Regions from separate parts of the Streptomyces longisporus genome, predicted to be linked through region 1. Evidence: riboswitches for the same ligand, from Rfam matches in the RefSeq annotation. Region 1 holds a riboswitch; each other region holds the start of a gene.

What was found. Region 1 has a riboswitch for ZMP and ZTP ahead of ABD355_RS32880 (glycine hydroxymethyltransferase). Riboswitches for the same ligand answer to the same signal wherever they lie in the genome.
Region 2: it holds a riboswitch for ZMP and ZTP, as region 1 does, so the genes downstream of both, ABD355_RS05285 (phosphoribosylaminoimidazolecarboxamide formyltransferase) here and ABD355_RS32880 (glycine hydroxymethyltransferase) in region 1, are expected to answer to the same signal.
Region 3: it holds a riboswitch for ZMP and ZTP, as region 1 does, so the genes downstream of both, ABD355_RS17890 (bifunctional 5,10-methylenetetrahydrofolate dehydrogenase/5,10-methenyltetrahydrofolate cyclohydrolase) here and ABD355_RS32880 (glycine hydroxymethyltransferase) in region 1, are expected to answer to the same signal.

What each region holds. Positions count from the first base shown of each region.
Region 1 is NZ_BAAASG010000016.1:180,010-186,000, forward strand. It holds gene dprE2 (decaprenylphospho-beta-D-erythro-pentofuranosid-2-ulose 2-reductase) at 1-421, shown strand, start outside; gene ABD355_RS32865 (2'-5' RNA ligase family protein) at 432-1,010, opposite strand; gene trpS (tryptophan--tRNA ligase) at 1,148-2,161, opposite strand; partial or broken gene ABD355_RS32875 (siderophore-interacting protein) at 2,251-2,394, shown strand; gene ABD355_RS32880 (glycine hydroxymethyltransferase) at 2,498-3,949, opposite strand; ZMP/ZTP riboswitch at 3,995-4,084, opposite strand; gene rocD (ornithine--oxo-acid transaminase) at 4,189-5,394, shown strand; gene ABD355_RS32890 (DMT family protein) at 5,538-5,991, shown strand, end outside.
Region 2 is NZ_BAAASG010000002.1:818,230-824,220, forward strand. It holds gene ABD355_RS05275 (FAD-binding oxidoreductase) at 1-267, opposite strand, end outside; gene ABD355_RS05280 (helix-turn-helix transcriptional regulator) at 375-2,975, opposite strand; ZMP/ZTP riboswitch at 3,045-3,129, shown strand; gene ABD355_RS05285 (phosphoribosylaminoimidazolecarboxamide formyltransferase) at 3,161-4,315, shown strand; gene ABD355_RS05290 (IMP cyclohydrolase) at 4,373-5,053, shown strand; gene ABD355_RS05295 (TIGR03943 family putative permease subunit) at 5,040-5,768, opposite strand; gene ABD355_RS05300 (permease) at 5,765-5,991, opposite strand, start outside.
Region 3 is NZ_BAAASG010000008.1:173,756-179,746, reverse strand. It holds gene ABD355_RS17910 (IucA/IucC family protein) at 1-1,209, shown strand, start outside; gene ABD355_RS17905 (type III PLP-dependent enzyme) at 1,206-2,414, shown strand; gene ABD355_RS17900 (hypothetical protein) at 2,499-2,792, opposite strand; gene ABD355_RS17895 (nuclear transport factor 2 family protein) at 2,965-3,330, shown strand; ZMP/ZTP riboswitch at 3,575-3,658, shown strand; gene ABD355_RS17890 (bifunctional 5,10-methylenetetrahydrofolate dehydrogenase/5,10-methenyltetrahydrofolate cyclohydrolase) at 3,681-4,529, shown strand; gene ABD355_RS17885 (CU044_5270 family protein) at 4,530-5,498, opposite strand; gene ABD355_RS17880 (RNA polymerase sigma factor) at 5,491-5,991, opposite strand, start outside.

The sequences.
Region 1 (5,991 bases):
CGCGCAGACCAACTACACGGGCGCGGTGTCGGCGGCCCTGGTGAGCGCACGCGCCCTGCAGACGCAGGGCCACGGCTCGCTGGTGGTGCTGTCCTCCGTCGCCGGCGAGCGGGCCCGCCGCAGCGACTTCATCTACGGCTCCAGCAAGGCCGGCCTGGACGTCTTCACTCAGGGCCTGGGCGACGCGCTGTACGGCACCGGCGTGCACGTCATGGTCGTACGCCCCGGGTTCGTACGGTCGAAGATGACCGCCGGCCTTGAGGAGACACCGTTCGCGACGACGCCGGAGGCGGTCGCGACGGCCGTGGAACTGGGGCTGCGGCGGCGCTCGGAGACGGTGTGGGTGCCCGGCACGCTGCGCGTGGTCATGTCGGCGCTGCGGCACATGCCGCGCGGTCTGTTCCGCCGACTGCCCCTGTAGCTGCCCGGGGTCAACGGGTCGGCAGCGAGCCGCGCTCCACGTGCCCGGCCTGCGGCGGCACCACCAGGCCGCCGAAGGGGTACTCCCGCAGCTTGCGCCACACGCCGTCCGCGCCCTGCTCGTAGAGGGCGAAGCCGGTGCACGGCCAGTCGGCCTCGTAGTCGGCGAGCTCCTCGAAGGCGCGGTCCATCGCCTCGTCGTCGATGCCGTGCGCGACCGTGACATGCGGGTGGTACGGGAACTGCAGTTCCCGCGGTACGGGGCCGGCCGGGTCGCGGAGCTGCTTCTGCAGCTGGGTGCAGGCCTCGGCCCCCTCGGCGATCCGCACGTAGACGACGGGTGACAGGGGCCGGAAGGTGCCGGTGCCGGACAGCCGCATCGGGAACGGCCGGCCCGTCGCGGCGACCTCGGCCAGATGCGCCTCCACGGCCGGCAGATCGCTGCCGTCGACCTCGGTCGGCGGCAGCAGGGTGACGTGCGTGGGGATGCCGTGAGCAGCGGCGTCGCCGAAGCCCGCGCGCAGCTGTTGGAGCAGGCTGCCGTGAGGCTCCGGGACCGCGATCGACACGCCGATCGTTACGGTCCCCACGTCGTCTCCTGTCGTCGTGACGGATTTGTTCTCAGCCGTCGGCTATCGACTGTACGGCCACGGCCGGGTCGCGGGCAGGCGCAACCGTAGTGATGTGCAGCGCTCTGCCGAGTGGCACACGCGTGCGCCGGGGTGCGTCAGTGCTTGGCGGGCAGGAAGCCCACCTTGTCGTACGCCTGGGAGAGGGTCTCCGCGGCGACCGCACGGGCCTTCTCGGCGCCCTTGGCCAGGATGGAGTCCAGCGTCTCCGAGTCGTCCAGATACTGCTGGGTGCGCTCCCGGAAGGGCGTCACGAACTCGACCATGACCTCGGCGAGGTCCGTCTTGAGCGCGCCGTACATCTTGCCCTCGTACTCCTGCTCCAGCTCCGCGATCGTCTTGCCGGTGAGGGTGGAGTAGATGGTGAGCAGATTGCTGACGCCGGGCTTGTTCTCGGCGTCGTAGCGGATGACGGTGTCGGTGTCGGTGACCGCGCTCTTGACCTTCTTGGCGGTGGCCTTGGGGTCGTCGAGGAGGTTGATGAGGCCCTTCGGCGTGGACGCCGACTTGCTCATCTTGATCGACGGGTCCTGCAGGTCGTAGATCTTCGCCGTCTCCTTGAGGATGTACGGCTTCGGGATGGTGAAGGTCTCGCCGAAGCGGCCGTTGAAGCGCGTGGCGAGGTCACGGGTGAGCTCCACGTGCTGGCGCTGGTCCTCGCCGACCGGGACCTCGTTGGCCTGGTAGAGCAGGATGTCGGCGACCTGGAGGATCGGGTACGTGAACAGGCCGACGGAGGCGCGGTCGGCGCCCTGCCTGGCGGACTTGTCCTTGAACTGGGTCATGCGGGAGGCCTCGCCGAAGCCGGTGAGGCAGTTCATGACCCAGGCCAGCTGGGCGTGCTCGGGCACATGGCTCTGGACGAAGAGCGTGCAGCGCTCGGGGTCGAGCCCGGCCGCGAGCAGCTGGGCGGCGGCGAGCCGGGTGTTGGCGCGCAGCTCCGCCGGGTCCTGCGCAACGGTGATCGCGTGCAGGTCGACGACCATGTAGAACGCGTCGTGGGACTCCTGCAGGGCCACCCACTGGCGGACGGCGCCCAGGTAGTTGCCGAGGTGGAACGAGCCTGCGGTGGGCTGGATTCCGGAGAGCACGCGGGGTCGGTCAGAGGCCATGCTCACCATTCTCTCAGGTCTGTCGAGCCGATCAGGAACTGGTCGGAAACAGCTGGGAACCGATCCGTCTGCTGCGGTGCAACAAGGCTGTGAGGACGCGGGAGGGGGGCCGCATCGTCGATGAGGCCGCGGTGATCGCACGCGAACCCGCCGGGGAGCCGGAGGCGTATGCGCAGCTGGTGCGGGCCGATACGGCGCGCGGCGGCCCGGCAGGGTGCCGGACCGCCGCAGGAGGAACCACGACAGGAGCTCATCGACCTGTGAGCGTCACCGGTATCTGAGCTTCACCGATCTCCGAACGCCATCGATCTTTGACAACTCAAGAGAGGGCGCTGCTCAGCCCAGGTCGATCTCCGGGTACAGCGGGAAGCCGGCCACGAGGTCGGTGGCGCGGTGGGAGATCTCGTCCGCGATCTTCGGGTCGAGGACGTGCTGCGCCTTGGACGGGGCGCCCGACTTGGTGGTGCCCGGCTCGGCGGTGGTGAGGACGCGGTCGATCAGGCCCGCGACCTCGTCCATCTCGGCGGTGCCCAGGCCGCGCGTGGTCAGCGCGGGGGTGCCGATGCGGATGCCGGAGGTGTACCAGGCGCCGTTGGGGTCGGCGGGGATGGCGTTGCGGTTGGTGACGATGCCCGAGTCGAGCAGGGCCGCCTCGGCCTGACGGCCGGTGAGGCCGTAGGAGGTGGCCACGTCGATGAGGTTGAGGTGGTTGTCGGTGCCGCCGGTGACGAGGGTGGCGCCGCGGCGCATCAGGCCCTCCGCCAGTGCGCGGGAGTTGTCGACGATGCGCTGGGCGTAGTCCTGGAAGGAGGGCTGCCGGGCCTCGGCGAGGGCGACGGCCTTGGCGGCCATGACGTGCGGGAGGGGGCCGCCGAGGACCATCGGGCAGCCGCGGTCGACCTGGTCCTTGAGGGAGTCGTCGCACAGGACCATGCCGCCGCGCGGGCCGCGCAGCGACTTGTGGGTGGTGGTGGTGACGATCTGGGCGTGCGGGACCGGGTCGAAGTCACCGGTCAGCACCTTGCCCGCGACCAGGCCGGCGAAGTGCGCCATGTCCACCATCAGGGTCGCCCCGACCTCGTCGGCGATCTCCCGCATGATGCGGAAGTTCACCAGACGCGGGTAGGCGGAGTAGCCGGCGACGATGATCAGCGGCTTGAACTCGCGGGCGGAGACGCGCAGGGCCTCGTAGTCGATGAGGCCGGTGGCGGGGTCGGTGCCGTAGGAGCGCTGGTCGAACATCTTGCCGGAGATGTTCGGGCGGAAGCCGTGGGTGAGGTGGCCGCCGGCGTCCAGGGACATGCCGAGCATGCGCTGGTTGCCGAAGGCCTGGCGGAGTTCGGCCCAGTCTGCCTCGGTGAGGTCGTTGACCTGGCGGGCGCCGGTCTTCTCCAGGAAGGGTGCCTCGACCCGGTCGGCGAGGACGGACCAGAAGGCGACGAGGTTGGCGTCGATGCCGGAGTGCGGCTGGACGTAGGCGTGGCGGGCGCCGAAGAGCTCCTTGGCGTGCTCGGCGGCGAGCGACTCGACGGTGTCGACGTTGCGGCAGCCTGCGTAGAAGCGGCGGCCGATGGTGCCCTCGGCGTACTTGTCGCTGAACCAGTTGCCCATCGCGAGGAGGGTGGCCGGGGAGGCGTAGTTCTCGGAGGCGATCAGCTTGAGCATCTCGCGCTGGTCGGCGACCTCCTGCCCGATGGCGTCGGCGACCCGCGGCTCGACGGCGCGGATCACGTCGAGGGCGGCGCGGAAGGCGGTGGACTCGGTGGAGAGGGGCTGCTGCTCTGACATGTCGTCGGCCTCCGGGCGGCGTGGCGTGCAAGCGGTCACGGTTCTCGGTCTGGCCCAGGCGCACGGCACTCGGTCACGCACGGGTCGCTCCCCGATGGTCCGTCCCATCCATGCGCGCCAGTCACGACCCGTCGATCAGCCTACCGGCCACGCCGGAGAGCGCAGGTCCCGCGTCCACCATGCGAGCGACGATAGGAAGAGGGGGCCGCTGCAGGGCTGCCACACCCCCGGGAGGTCCCGTGACCACGACGGAAGCGCTCATCGCCACCGCCGACGCGCACAGTGCGCACAACTACCACCCGCTGCCCGTGGTCGTCGCCTCCGCGGACGGGGCGTGGATGACGGATGTGGAGGGGAGGCGGTATCTGGACCTGCTGGCCGGTTACTCGGCGCTCAACTTCGGGCATCGCAACCGGCGGCTGGTGGAGGCGGCGAAGGCGCAGCTGGAGCGGGTGACGCTGACGTCGAGGGCGTTTCATCACGACCGGTTCGCGGCGTTCTGCTCCGAGCTCGCCGAGCTGTGCGGGATGGAGCTGGTGCTGCCGATGAACACCGGCGCGGAAGCGGTGGAGACGGCCGTGAAGACGGCCCGGAAGTGGGGGTACCGGGTCAAGGGCGTGCCCGCGGAGATGGCGAAGATCGTGGTCGCGGGCAACAACTTCCACGGCCGTACGACGACCCTCGTCAGCTTCTCCACCGACCCGGAGGCCCGGGCGGACTTCGGTCCGTACACGCCGGGCTTCGAGATCGTGCCGTACGGGGACCTGACGGCGATGCGGTCGGCGGTCACGGAGAACACGGTGGCCGTGCTGCTGGAGCCGATCCAGGGTGAGGCGGGGGTGCTGGTGCCGCCGGCCGGTTATCTGCCGGCGGTGCGGGAGCTGACCCGCGAGCGGAACGTGCTGTTCGTGGCGGACGAGATCCAGTCGGGCCTTGGCCGGACCGGAAAGACCTTCGCGTGCGAGCACGAGGGCGTGGTGCCGGATGTGTATGTGCTCGGCAAGGCGTTGGGCGGTGGGATCGTGCCGGTGTCGGCGGTGGTGTCGTCGGCCGATGTGCTCGGAGTGTTCCGGCCCGGTGAGCACGGTTCGACGTTCGGCGGGAATCCGCTGGCCTGTGCGGTGGCCCTGGAGGTGATCGCGATGCTGCGGACGGGCGAGTTCCAGGCGCGGTCCGCGGAGCTGGGCGGTCATCTGCACCGGGAGCTGGGGGCGTTGAGCGGCACGGGCCGGGTGAGGGCGGTGCGCGGGCGGGGGCTGTGGGCGGGCATCGACATCGCGCCCCAGTACGGCAGCGGGCGGGAGGTGTCCGAGAAGCTGATGGAGCGGGGGGTACTGGTGAAGGACACGCACGGTCCGACGGTGCGGATCGCACCGCCGTTGGTGATCGCGAAGGAGGACCTGGACTGGGGGCTCGCGCAGTTGCGGGCGGTGCTCGGGATCTGAGCTGCGCGCCGGAGGCCGGGGCCCTGGACGCCGATCGATATGCACCTTACGTAGGTGTGTAAAGCATAGGATCGGTGAGAGCGGACCCCGGGGCATCGCCGCCTGCTGTGCGTCTCCCCTACAGTCACTTTGTGATCTTTGGGATGGTGTGCGCGCTGGGCGCGGCGGTCTGCTTCGGTACCGCGACGGTTTTGCAGGCGGTTGCCGCGAGGACGGCCGGTACGGGTGGGGGCGGGGAGGCGGCGCTGCTGCTGCGGGCCTTGCGGCAGTGGCGGTATCTGGCCGGGCTGGCGCTGGACGGGCTGGGGTTCCTGTTCCAGATCGCCGCCCTGCGGTCGATCCCGATCTACGCGGTCGCCGCGGCGCTCGCGTCCAGCCTGGCGGTGACCGGGGTGGTCGCGGCGCGACTGCTGCAGGTGCGGCTGAGCGGGACGGAGTGGGGTGCGGTCGCGGTGGTGTGCGCCGGGCTCGCCATGCTGGGGCTGGCGTCCGGGGCCGAGGGGGACCGTCACGGGTCGACGGCGCTGAAGTACGCGATGCTCGCGATCGCCGTCGTGGTGCTGCTGCTCGGGCTGTTCGGAGGGCGGTGGTCCGGGC
Region 2 (5,991 bases), on a different contig from region 1:
CACCACGCCGCCGTCGACGGTGCCCAGGCCGGCCCCGTGGTGGCCGCCGCCGCGGACGGCGAGGGGCAGGTCGTGCGTGCGGGCGAAGCCGATCACACGCGCCACGGCGTCCGCGTCGGCGCAGCGTGCGATGAGGGCGGGGCGCCGGTCGATCATCGCGTTGTAGACGGCGCGGGCCCGTCCGTAGCCGGAGTCCTCGGGTCCGATCAACTCGCCGGTGAAGTCGGCCAGTTCCCTGCGTGCCGCCTGGGCGGGTGTACTGGACATACGGATATCCCCCGTTTTTTTCGGAGTCGGGTCGATCCGCACGTTCTACTCGGGTTGCGTCCGCCGGGGCATCCGTGGGCATCACCTAGCTCGGACCCGTGGGGTACCTACGTTTCGTCCTCGGCGAGCAGGCCGAGCTCCGCGGCGCGGACGGCTGCGTGCCGCCGGGTCGGCGCGCCCAGTTTGTCGAGGACCGCCCGGACGTGGTTGTCGACGGTGCGGACGGAGACGACGAGCCGGGCGGCGATCTCCGAGTTGGTCAGGCCCTCGGCGAGCAGCCGGATCACCTGCAGCTGGCGTTCGGTGAGACCGGCAGGGTTGCCGCGGGTGGCGGCGAGCGGGCCGCGCGGGATGCGGCGCACGCCGAGGCCGCGCAGTTCGGCGCGGACCAGCCGGGCCAGCGGCTCGGCGCCCAGCGCGTCGAGCCGGGCGAGGGCGGTGAGCTTGTCGGCGGGCTCCGGGCTCTCGGCGAGGGCGGCGGCGTATTCGTAGGGGCAGCCCGCCGTGTGCCACAGGGCCGCGGCCCGCCGCCACTGCCCGCGAGCCTGCAGCGCATACGGATGCCCCGAGTCGTCCGCCGGGACGGGGTGCCCGGACTTGGTGAGCCAGTAGCCGAGTTCGGCGCGGTAGGGGACACCGGCCAGGTGGCGGGCCTGGGCGTGCACCGGGGCGACGGCCTCGACGACGGCGGCGTGGTCGCCGCGCAGCCAGGCGGCCTCCGCGAGCGCGGCGGCGACGGGGCCCGTGCGCTGAAGTTCCCGCGTGCGTACGGCGATCTCGCGGGCCTCGGTGAGGAGTTCGTCGGCGCCGGGCCGGCCGCAGCGGGTGCGCACCCGGGCCAGGACGGTCAGCGCCGGGCAGCGCGCGGGCAGGAAGTCGTGGATGCCGAACTCGGCGTGCCGCTCGGCCTCGTCCCAGTCGGCGGCGGCGAGCCGGCGTATGGCCAGCTCGACATGGAGGTAGGTGAGGAAGCCCAGATGTTCGGCGCGGTCGGCCAGGTCCATGGCCGGGAGCAGGAAACGGTCGGCCTCCGCGAACTGCAGGTGGTCGAGCAGGGTCCAGATGAGGTTGGCGTAGGCACGGCAGGCGTGCTCGACCTCACCGGCGTCCAGGGCGACCGCGAGGCTCTCCTCCAACTGGTGCCGGCCGCCGGAATCTCCACCGCGCCAGCGGGCCGTGCCCATGTTGTTGAGGGCGTGCGAGAGGATCGCCGCGTCCTGGGTCTTCTGCGCGAGCACGATGGCCCGTTCGGCGTGTTCGACGGCCTCGGGATAGCGGTCGGACAGCATGCGCAGCTGGGCGATGTTGCTGACCGCAAGGGCCAGCAGCCGGTCGTCGCCAGCGTGTTCCAGGACGGCGACGGCCTCGCGGGCGGCCTCCTGCGCCTCGTCGGCGTCCCCGGCCCACCAGTGGATACGGGAGAGCCAGCGCAGGTCGGCGCCGAGGGCGAGGGTGTCGCCGAGGGAGCGGCGCAGGGCGACCGCCTCGCGCTGGGCGGTGACGGCGGCAGTCGAGTCGGCGATGGTGTAGCTCTCCACGGCATAGCGTTCGAGCAGGTCGGCGAGGTCGGGCGGAGGATAGCGGTGCCGTTGCCGCAGGACGAGGCGCAGCTGGGCGGCGGCCTCGCGGTGCGCACCGGCTCCCGCGGCGTCGCGAGCGGCGTCGGGCCCGTAGCGGGCGATGGCGTCCTGGTCGCCGGCCTGGGCGGCGTGGTGGACGATGCGGGCGGCATCCGAGCCGGGCCGGGCGACGAGGGCCGCGAGGACGCCGCGGTTGAGGTCGATGCGCCGGGCGGTGGGCACGGAGTCGGCGACCGCCCGCCGGATCAACTCGTGCCGGAACGCCACCCGTTCCGGTGCCACGGCCAGCAGCCCGCGCTGCTCGGCCGCGGCAAGGACGGTCACCCCGTCGTGGAGCAGCGCATCCACCAGCGGGCGTTCGACCGCCGAGGGGACGACGGCGAGCTGCTCCAGTGCGTCGACGGTGGCCGGTTCCAGTCCGCGCAGCCGGGCGAGCACGGCGTCGACGACGGTCGGGGGCACTCCCCCGGTGCCGCCGGAGGCGAGGACCTCGGCGACGAAGAAGGGGTTGCCGGACGTGACTTCGTAGACCTGAGCGGGGTCGAGGCGGCCGGCCGCGCTGAGCGTGCGGACGGCGGCGAGTGACAGCCTGGCCAGGGGCAGGCGGTGCACGCGGGGTGCGCGGGAGACCTGGCCGAGGAGGTGGCGCAGGGGGTGTCCGCGGCTCAGCTCGTCGTCGCGGTAGGTGAGGACGAGCAGGGCGGGCAGCCGCTCCATGCGCCGGACGAGGAAACGCAGGGCGTCCAGGGACGCCTCGTCGGCCCAGTGCACATCCTCGACGACGAGTACCGCAGGGTGCGGGGTCACGGCCAGCTCGCCGTGCAGGGCCTCGTAGACGCGGTGGCGGTCGCCGCCCTCGGTGACGGCGCGGGCGAGTTCGGCTCCGACGCTGCCGACGAGGTCGCGGAACGGCCCGAGGGGGCGCCGGGTGGCGAGGTCGTCGCACTGTCCGACGAGCACCCGGGCCTGCGTGGGGAGCCGCTCGGGCATGGCCCTCACCAGGCTCGACTTGCCGATTCCTGCCTCGCCGAAGACGAGCACCACCGAACCGGCCCCGTCGGCCGCCTCCCGTGCGGCCGTGGCCAGCTGTGCCAGCTCGGGCTCGCGCTCGAGGATCCCCCGGTCCACGCCGCCGATTCTGCCACCGGAGCCGGGCGGGATGACGGGTCCTGCCGGTCGGATGTTGCCGGTAGAGTCGGGTCCGGCCGCGACTGGCGAGGGTGGACGACCACCGGGGAGCGGCCGTGGTTCAGCGTGAGCGTCGACCGCCTGGGCGCCTCCGTCGGTGATGTTCCCGCTGAGGAGGCCATGACGTGGATCTGCGGTACGGAATGAACCCGCAGCAGAGTGCGGATGCCACGCCGGTGCGGCCCGGCCGGTGGCCGGTTCGGGTGGTGCACGGAAGACCGTCGTACATCAACATGCTCGACGCCCTGAACGGCTGGCAGCTGGTGCGGGAGGCAAGCCGCTGCCTCGGCCGGCCAGCGGCCGCTTCCTTCAAGCACGTCTCACCAGCCGGTGCGGCCGTGGCCGGGCCCGTCGACGAGGTGACGGCACAGCTGCACGGCGTCGACCGGGCCGAGACTGGCGCCCTGACCAGTGCGTATCTGCGCGCCCGGGACGCCGACCCGAAGTCGTCCTACGGCGACTTCGCCGCCGTCTCGCACCCGGTCGACGAGGAGCTCGCCGAACTGCTGGCCCAAGTCGTGTGCGACGGCATCATCGCGCCCGGCTATGCGCCGGGCACCGTGGGCAGACTCGGCAGGAAGAAGAACGGCCGCTTCCTCGTCCTGGAGGCGGATCCGGCCTTTGTGCCGCCGGAGCGGGAGACGCGCGAGCTCTTCGGTCTGCGGCTGAGTCAGCAGCGGGACGAAGTGCCGTGTGCGGAAACGCTGTTGGAGAACGTCGTGTGCGGCGCGCTCCCCACGACGGCCGCGGAAGACCTTCTGCTGGGCCTGGTGGTGCTGCGTCACACGCAGTCGAACTCCGTGTGCTATCTGCGCGACGGGGCGACCCTGGGCATCGGCGCCGGGCAGCAGTCCCGCGTGGACTGCACACGGCTGGCGGGGGCGAAGGCCGGCACCTGGTGGCTGCGCCGCCATCCGGCGGTGCGCGCGCTCGCCTTCGGGCCGGGCGTCCGGCGCCAGGACCGGATCAACTGGCAGCTCCGGTTCATCGAGGGGGACCTCACGGCGGACGAGAGGGCCAGGCTGTCCGCTGCCCTGGCGCAGCCGGTGCCGGAGTTCACGGCCGGCAGCCGCGCCGAGTGGACGGCCCGTCTGAAGGGGGTCTCGTTCGTCTCCGACGGAGCTCTGCCGTTCCGCGACAACGTCGACCACGCCCAGCGGCACGGTGTCGACTACATCGCCGAGCCGGGCGGATCGATCCGCTCCACGGAGATCGAGGACGCCTGCCGCGAGCACGGGATCAGCCTGGTCCGCACCGGCCTCAGGCTCTTCCACCACTGAGCAACGCCCCGTCAGGCCAAACCCGACGCCCTCGCACCGACCAGAAAGCTCATCAGCATGCTCACCGTTCATGACCTGCTGGCCGCCAACCCCTACCCCGGCCGCGGAGTCCTGTGCGCCCGCACCCGCTCCGGGGCCGTGCTGGGCGGCTACTTCCTCACCGGCCGCAGCCCGGCCTCACGCGACCGCGCGCTGCGGCTGATCGACGACGACCTCGTGGTGGGCCCGCTCACTCCCGGGGAGCGCGATCCCCTGCGTCACTACGCCGCCGCCACGACCACGAGCGAATGGCTGGTGCTGGGCAACGGAGAGCAGGTGTCCCAGGCCGCGGAACGGCTCAGGGCGGGAGCCTCGCCGACCGAGGCGCTCAGCGGCTTCGAGTACGAACCCGACCCTCCGATCCGCACCTCCCGCCTCACCGCGCTGATCAGCCGCGACAGCGGACGCACCACATTCTTCGGGGCCGCCCGCCCCAGCCGCGCCGCACGCCCGACCAGCAACGTGATGACCCTCGCCGTAGAGGATCTGCAACCGGGCGAGGCGGTCCTGCTGACGACCTATGAATCCGACGGCGAACAAGTGTCGGTGGCCGCTCCTTTCACCGAGGTCACCGTCGACGCCGGGAACGGGCCGGAACTGTTGGACGAGATCTGGTGGGCGCTCGACGAACGGTTCAGGATCGCTGCCGCCGTCGTCGACCCTGTGCGGGGAGCGGGATCCGCCCTCACGACGGCGTGAGCGGAAGGTCGTCCGTGTAGGCGTTGACCGGTGGGGAGATGCGCTCGGTGCGGTGGACGTCGAGGGCTGCCGTCGCGGACTTCGTACCGAGCGTGCCCTTGGGGTGCCAGGTTCCGGTGACGGCCACCCAGGTGTTGGCCGGCAGTGCGGTGGCCCCGTACATGCGGACCTTGACCGACTGGGAGTCCGCCGCGCAGCAGGTGAAGATGATCCGGGTGAGATACCAGCCGCCGCCGTGCCCCGCCGGGGTGACGAAGCCGGTCATCTGGATGCTGCGGCCTCTGACGGCCTGCTCCCGGTCCTGCTGGACCCGGGCGGTGAAGTCGGTGAGGGTCATCGGCAGCGGGACGGTCGCGGGCAGCGGATCGAACCGCTGCGCCTTCGGCACGGCCTTGTTGCTCGCGTGCGAGGCGGTGTACGCACCGAGGGCGGGCGGTGCGTAGAGGAGCAGGCTGAGCGCGGGCAGGAACAGCAGCCAGGCGATGCGGGGTGCGGTGGAGTGGTCGTGGCCGTGTGCGTGCGCGTCGGCTGCGGGGGCCGCCCGGTCCAGCGCTGCTGCCACCAGGCCCAGCAGCAGGAGCAGCACCCCGGAGGCGATCAGCAGGGGGCGCAGGCCTTCCTTGACGTAGCGCAGACAGAGGTCGCTGAACAGGGCGGCGTGCAGCAGGCCCAGGCCGGTCAGGACCAGCAGGAGGATTTGGGCGTGGCGCTTCACAGTAGTGCGCCTCCGATCAGGACCCCGGCGGCCACGGCCACCACCGTGGTCGCCGTCGAGAAGCGCAGGGCGAAGGACCGGCCGAACGTGCCCGCCTGAAGGGCGATCAGTTTCAGGTCGACCATGGGGCCGACCACCATGAACACCAGCCGGGCGGTGGGCGAGAAGCCGGTGAGTGAGGCGGCGACGAACGCGTCGGCCTCCGAGCAGACGGCCAGCAGGA
Region 3 (5,991 bases), on a different contig from region 1:
TACGCCCCCGAGGTCGGCGCTTCCTTCCCGCTGCGGCACCTCGCCGTCCGCGCCCACCTGATCGCGGAGGAGGCCGCGGACCCGTCGGCGGCCGCCCCGCTGGACGGACTCCGCAGGGACGTGCCCGAGGGCTTCCGGCTGCTACCCGCCCACCCGTGGCAGTACGAGACGCTCCAGGCCCACCCGGCCCTGCGCGCCGCCTTCGACCGCGGTGACATCCTCGACCTGGGCCCGGGCGGGCAGCCTTTCGCGGCCACCGCTTCGGTGCGCACCCTGTACGACGGGGAGACCTTCCTCAAGTTCAGCCTGAACGTCCGCATCACCAACTGCCTGCGCAAGAACAGCAGTTACGAGCTGTCCGGCGCCGTCGCCCTGACCCGTCTGCTGGCTCCGGCACTCGCCGACCTGGCCGCGCGTTTCCCCGCCGACGCCGTGCTGCGGGAACCGGCGTACCGCACGCTGGCGCTGCCCGGCCCGGACGGCACCCCCGACCGCGATCTGTTCGAGGGCTTCGGCGTCATCGTCCGCGAGGGCCTGCCGCGCCGCCTCGCCCCCGGCACCGTCCCCCTCCTCGCCGCTGCCGTCGCCGACGAGTACCCGACCGGCGCCGCCCACATCTCCCGCCTCCTCGACGCAGCGGACGTCCGCACCACCCTCGCCTGGTGGTCGACGTATCTCGACCTGCTCGTCCCGCCCGTCCTGGCCGCCTACTTCGACCACGGCCTGGTCCTCGAACCCCACCTGCAGAACGTCCTGGTGTGCGTCGGCGCCGACGGCATGCCCGCCCAGGTCATCTTCCGCGACCTGGAGGGCACCAAGCTCGTCCCCGAACACCACGCCGAGACGCTGGCCGCACTGCCACCCGACGTCGCGGACCCGATGACGTACGACGCCCAGCGCGGCTGGGACCGGGTCGTCTACTGCCTGCTCGTCAACCACATCGCCGAGCTGCTCGCCGCCCTCGCCGACCTGCATCCGCAGGCGGAGGCGGCCCTGTGGTCCCGGGTGCGCGCCACGCTGCAGAGGTACGCCGACCGCCACGGCTGCCCACCGAGGCTCGCCGCCCTCCTCGCCGGGGTGCCACTGCCCGCCAAGGCCAATCTGCTGACCCGCTGGGAGCGCAAGGCGGACCGGGACGCCGGCTACGTCCGGCTGCCGTCCCCGCTCGCCGAGGACATCCTGCGCGACTCGACCGGGAGCCCCCGATGACCGACCCGACACCCGCGGTCCGCGACCGCGTCCTGTCCCTGCCCGCCACCGAACTGCCCGCGTACCTCTACGACTTGGCGGCGCTGCGGGCCGATGCCGCCGCGGTGCGGGCCGCACTGCCGGAGCGGGTCGAGGTGTACTACGCCGCCAAGGCCAACCCGGAGCCGGAGATCCTCGGCGCGCTCGGCCCGTACGTGGACGGCTACGAGGTCTCCTCGGGCGGTGAACTCGCCCATGTGGCCAAGGCGGTGCCGGAGCGGCCGCTCGCCTTCGGCGGTCCCGGCAAGACGCCGGACGAGGTGCGGGCCGCGCTGGAGCTCGGCGTCGAGCGTTTCCATGTGGAGAGCGAGTACGAGCTGCGCATGCTGGCCGAGCTGGCGCGGACATGCGCGCCGGGGCGACGGGTGGCGGTCCTGGTCCGCGTCAATCTTCCGGTCGCGGACGGGGCGCTGGCGGGCAGCTCACTGGCGATGGGGGGCCGTCCCACCCCGTTCGGCCTGGATCCGGCGCAGGCCGTCGATGTCGTCCGGGCGCTCGCCGACGGGATGTATCCGCACCTCGAACTACGGGGTGTTCACGCGCACCTGGCCAGCGGCCTGGAGGCGACGGAGCAGCTGGCGGTGGCCGAGTCCATCGTGTCCTGGGTGACGGGTCTCGGTGTTCCGCTCGCCGAGGTGAACGTCGGCGGCGGGATGACCGTCGACTACACCGATCCGGAGCGCCGCTTCGACTGGACCGCGTACGGCAGCGGGCTCGCCCGTCTGACCGAGGCGCACCCCGGGCTGACCCTGCGCATCGAGCCGGGGCGGGCGCTGACGGCGTACTGCGGCTGGTACGCCACCGAGGTGCTGGACGTGAAGCGCAGCCACGGCGAGGACTTCGCGGTGGTCCGCGGCGGCACCCATCATCTGCGGACCCCGGCGACGAAGGGGCATGACCAGCCCTGTTCCGTGCTGACGGTGGACGCCTGGCCGCACCCGTGGCCGCGGTCGGCCGCCGAAGGCGACCGGGTCACCGTGGCGGGGCAGCTGTGCACACCGAAGGACGTCCTGGCCCGCCGGGTCCCCGCGCCGGGGCTCAGGGCGGGCGACCGGGTGGTGTTCTCGCTCGCGGGCGCCTACGCGTGGAACATCTCCCACCACGACTTCCTGATGCACCCCCGGCCCGGTTTCCACTTCCTTCACCCTTCAACCGCCGGGCTGTGATCAGGTCACCGGCACAGCGAAAGGGCCGCCCGGAGAGGGGCGGCCCTTTCGCTGTGCGCGGACGTTCGATGCGGCGTCGGCGTGTTACAGGGCCCCCGGGAACCCGCTTGCGGCTCCCATGCGGGCCACCCGGTCCAGCTGCTCGAGGTTGTTGAGGCGGTTCAGGTGCTGCAGCTGCTCGGAGGGGCGCGGCACCTCGGCCCTGCGCTCCGCCGGGATGCCGCTCTGGGCGAGCGAGTCGAGCGTGGAGATCGGGTTGAGCTCGCTCGCGTCCTTGTTCTGGATGGTCGCGTCGGACGCACAGGCAAGCGGCGCGGCAAGGGCGGTGATTCCTGCGGCGAGACCAACGGCGGCGACGATACGTCGTGTTGAGATCATGCTTCCCACAACGTCACCGGGCCTGCGGCGGTCACGGCCGCGCCCCGCCACTCACCCATCAGGGGCAGTGCTCCGGCTGCGCTTGCCGAGGCTGCCGCGGCGGAGGAGCCTCAAAGGAGAGGTCCTTCGCGGCCCGCAGCTCCTCGGGTCGCGGCCCTCGAAGGAGGTCATCATGGGCACCACGGCAACTCCCGGCTTCAGCGCGGACACCCTGCGCAAGGGGATCGAAGGACACACTGCGGCGGATCTTCTGTCGCTCTACGCGGACGACGCGCAGATACGCATCGTGGACCGCAACACGCAGCCCAGCCAGCCCAAGGTTCTGCGCGGTCGTCAGGAGATCGGCGCGATGTTCGAAGACATCTACAGCCGTGACATGACACACAAAGTGGACCAGTGCATCATTCAGGGCGACCATGCCGCCTACAGCCAGTCCTGCCAGTACTCGGACGGGACGCGGGTCCTGGCCGAGTCGATGATCACACTGCGCGACGGCAAGATCGCCGAAGAGGTTCTGATCCAGGCATGGGACGAGTAGGAGGCAGAACCGCGAGGGTTCAGGTCACCTCTCGGTTGACCTGGACCTTCTCGGCCCGTGCGGCACTGGGGCGAGGGCGTCCGGCCCGGCCTCGGACCCGTATGGCACAACGACTGGCCTCGATGGCCCTGCTGCGGTCGGTGCTGAGAGCGAGGCGGTCCCGCCGGCTTCCCGCCGCGCGAAGGCGGCGCGTGCTGCACCGGTGAAATCGGCTCCTGACCGTCGTGGCGGCTCGGCTAGTCTGAGGGCGGGCCGTGACTGGCGCTGAGGTGGAGCACCACCGGGAAGCGGCCACGCAGAGTCGATGCCGTGCGCCTGGGCGCTACGTCACACCAGCCCAGGAGTGGATCATGTCCCAGGCCCGGCTCATCGACGGCACCTCCCTTGCCCGGCGCATCGTCGCGGACACCGCAGAGCGGGCGGCCGACCTCACCGAACGGACCGGAACGGCGCCCTGTCTGGCGACGGTCCTGGTCGGCGAGGACCCCGCGTCCGTCACCTATGTCCGGATGAAGCGGAACCGCTGCCGCAAGGCCGGTATCGAGTCGCGCCAGGTGGAACTTCCCGCCGACACGACCACCGAGGAACTCGTCGGCGCCCTGCGCTCCCTGTCGGACGACCCCGGTGTGCACGGCATTCTGCTGCAGCACCCGATGGGCGAGCACATCGACGAGCGGGCCGCGTTCGAGGCGATCGCGCCCGAGAAGGACGTCGACGGCGTCACCTTCGCCTCCTTCGCGACGATGAGCTTCGGCCTGCCGGGCTTCGTGTCGTGCACGCCGGGCGGCATCATGCGGCTGCTCGACGAGTACGGCGTCGACCCGTCCGGGAAGCGGGCCGTGGTCGTGGGCCGCAGCGCCATCCTCGGCAAGCCGGCCGGCATGCTGCTGCTCGCCCGCGACGCCACGGTGACGTACTGCCACTCGCGTACCCGGGACCTGTCCTCGGTCGTACGGGAGGCGGACCTCGTGGTCGCCGCCGTGGGGCGGCCGCGGTTGATCCGGGGCGAGGACATCAAGCCCGGCGCGGTGGTGATCGACGCCGGCTACAACCCGGGCAACGTCGGCGACGTCGACTTCGACTCCGCCGTGGAGCGGGCCGGGCTGATCACTCCGGTGCCGGGCGGTGTCGGTCCGATGACGATCGCCACGCTGCTGGAGCAGACCGTCGCTGCCGCCGCCCGGCAGCTCGGGGTGTGATCAGGGCATCCAGGCGCTGTAGTCCATGACGTCGCCGGCCTTGACGCCGTACTCCGGCTCCGCCCTGGTGAAGACGGTCTCCAGGCCGAGGACCGCACCGGTGGACGGCTGCATGATCAGCATCCGCCGGTAACCGGCGCCCTCGTACTCGTACGCCTGGCCGCTCCGCCCGAGCCGGTCCGTGACCTGGCCGACCGGCCGCAGCCCCTCGGTGCCCGCGAGAAGCCGGGCCAGCGTCGCGGACTCGCGGGCGCCGAGGGTCCAGTGGTCGAGCAACGCCCCTACGGCGTCGAGGAGTTCGGGGGTCGTCAGCCTGGTGCGGGTGTACGAGGCCTCCTGGAGATAGGCCCGCAGCCGCGCCGTGTCGTTCGGCGGGGGCGACTCGGGCGGCGCGTCGCTCCAGCTGGGCGGAAAGGTCTGGCTACTGATGACATGGCCGTCCTCCACCAGGTGCGGATCGCCGTCGTCGCGCAGGACCGGCCGGCCGGGGTGGCGGGGGTCGGTCGCCACCACGAGCTCGGTGTGGCTGCCGTCGGCCTGCCAGCGCACGACGCGCTCCTCGGGGAGCGTGATCGGGGGCTTGTCGTCGCTCATGCCGAGGCTCCAGGACTGCACATGTGTGCCCTTGCGCAGCTTCGGCGCATCCTCCGCCGCGGCCTGCCGTTGTGCGCGGTCGGCGAGTTCTTCCAGGGGTACGGGGGTGGAGTCGGCCTGGACGACCAGCGGGCGGGGAGCGGCGACCGCGGGCGCGGTGCCGGGGCCGCTGAGCAGCAGCGCCAACGCGGTCGTGGCGACCACGGCGGTGGTGGCGAGGCTCCACACGAGCCGGGTGCGGCGGCCCGTGGGGCGTTCGTGCAGCAGCCGGTTGAGCCGGCGTTCGGCGTGGTGGTCGAGGGGGCCGTCGCCGTAGTGGGGGCCGTCGACCGGCACCGGGTTGGCGCGGCGCAGGAGTTCGAGTTCGTCAGCCATGGCCGGGTTCCTTCGAGGGGGTCGCGTCGGCGGAGGTCGCGCTGGGGCGCAGGGGGCCCATGCGGTCTATCTCGGCTCTCAGCCGGCGTCGGGCGCGGTGCAGCCGCATCGATGCGGCCCTCGTTCCGCAGCCGAGGGCGACGGCGACCTCGTCGATGCCCAGTTCCTCCCATGCCGTCAGGCGCAGCACCTCCTGGTCGGCCTCGGACAGCCGGGCGAGTGCCTCGTGCACCCAGCTGCCCGGGGTCTCCGCGTCGGGGCTCGCCGCGATCTGCCGGCCGTGCGCGGTCTCGTCGTTGCCCAGGCGGTCGACCAGGCGGCGGCGCCGCCCGTAGCCGCGTACCGCGTTCGCCAGGCAGTTGCGGGCCACGCCGTACAGCCAGGGCAGGGGGGCTCCCGGCAGGTCGGCCCGGCGTCGCCAGGCGACCGTGAACACCTCCGCCACCACTTCCTCCACCTCGCTGGTCCGCCCGTCCAGTCGCCGCGCGACATA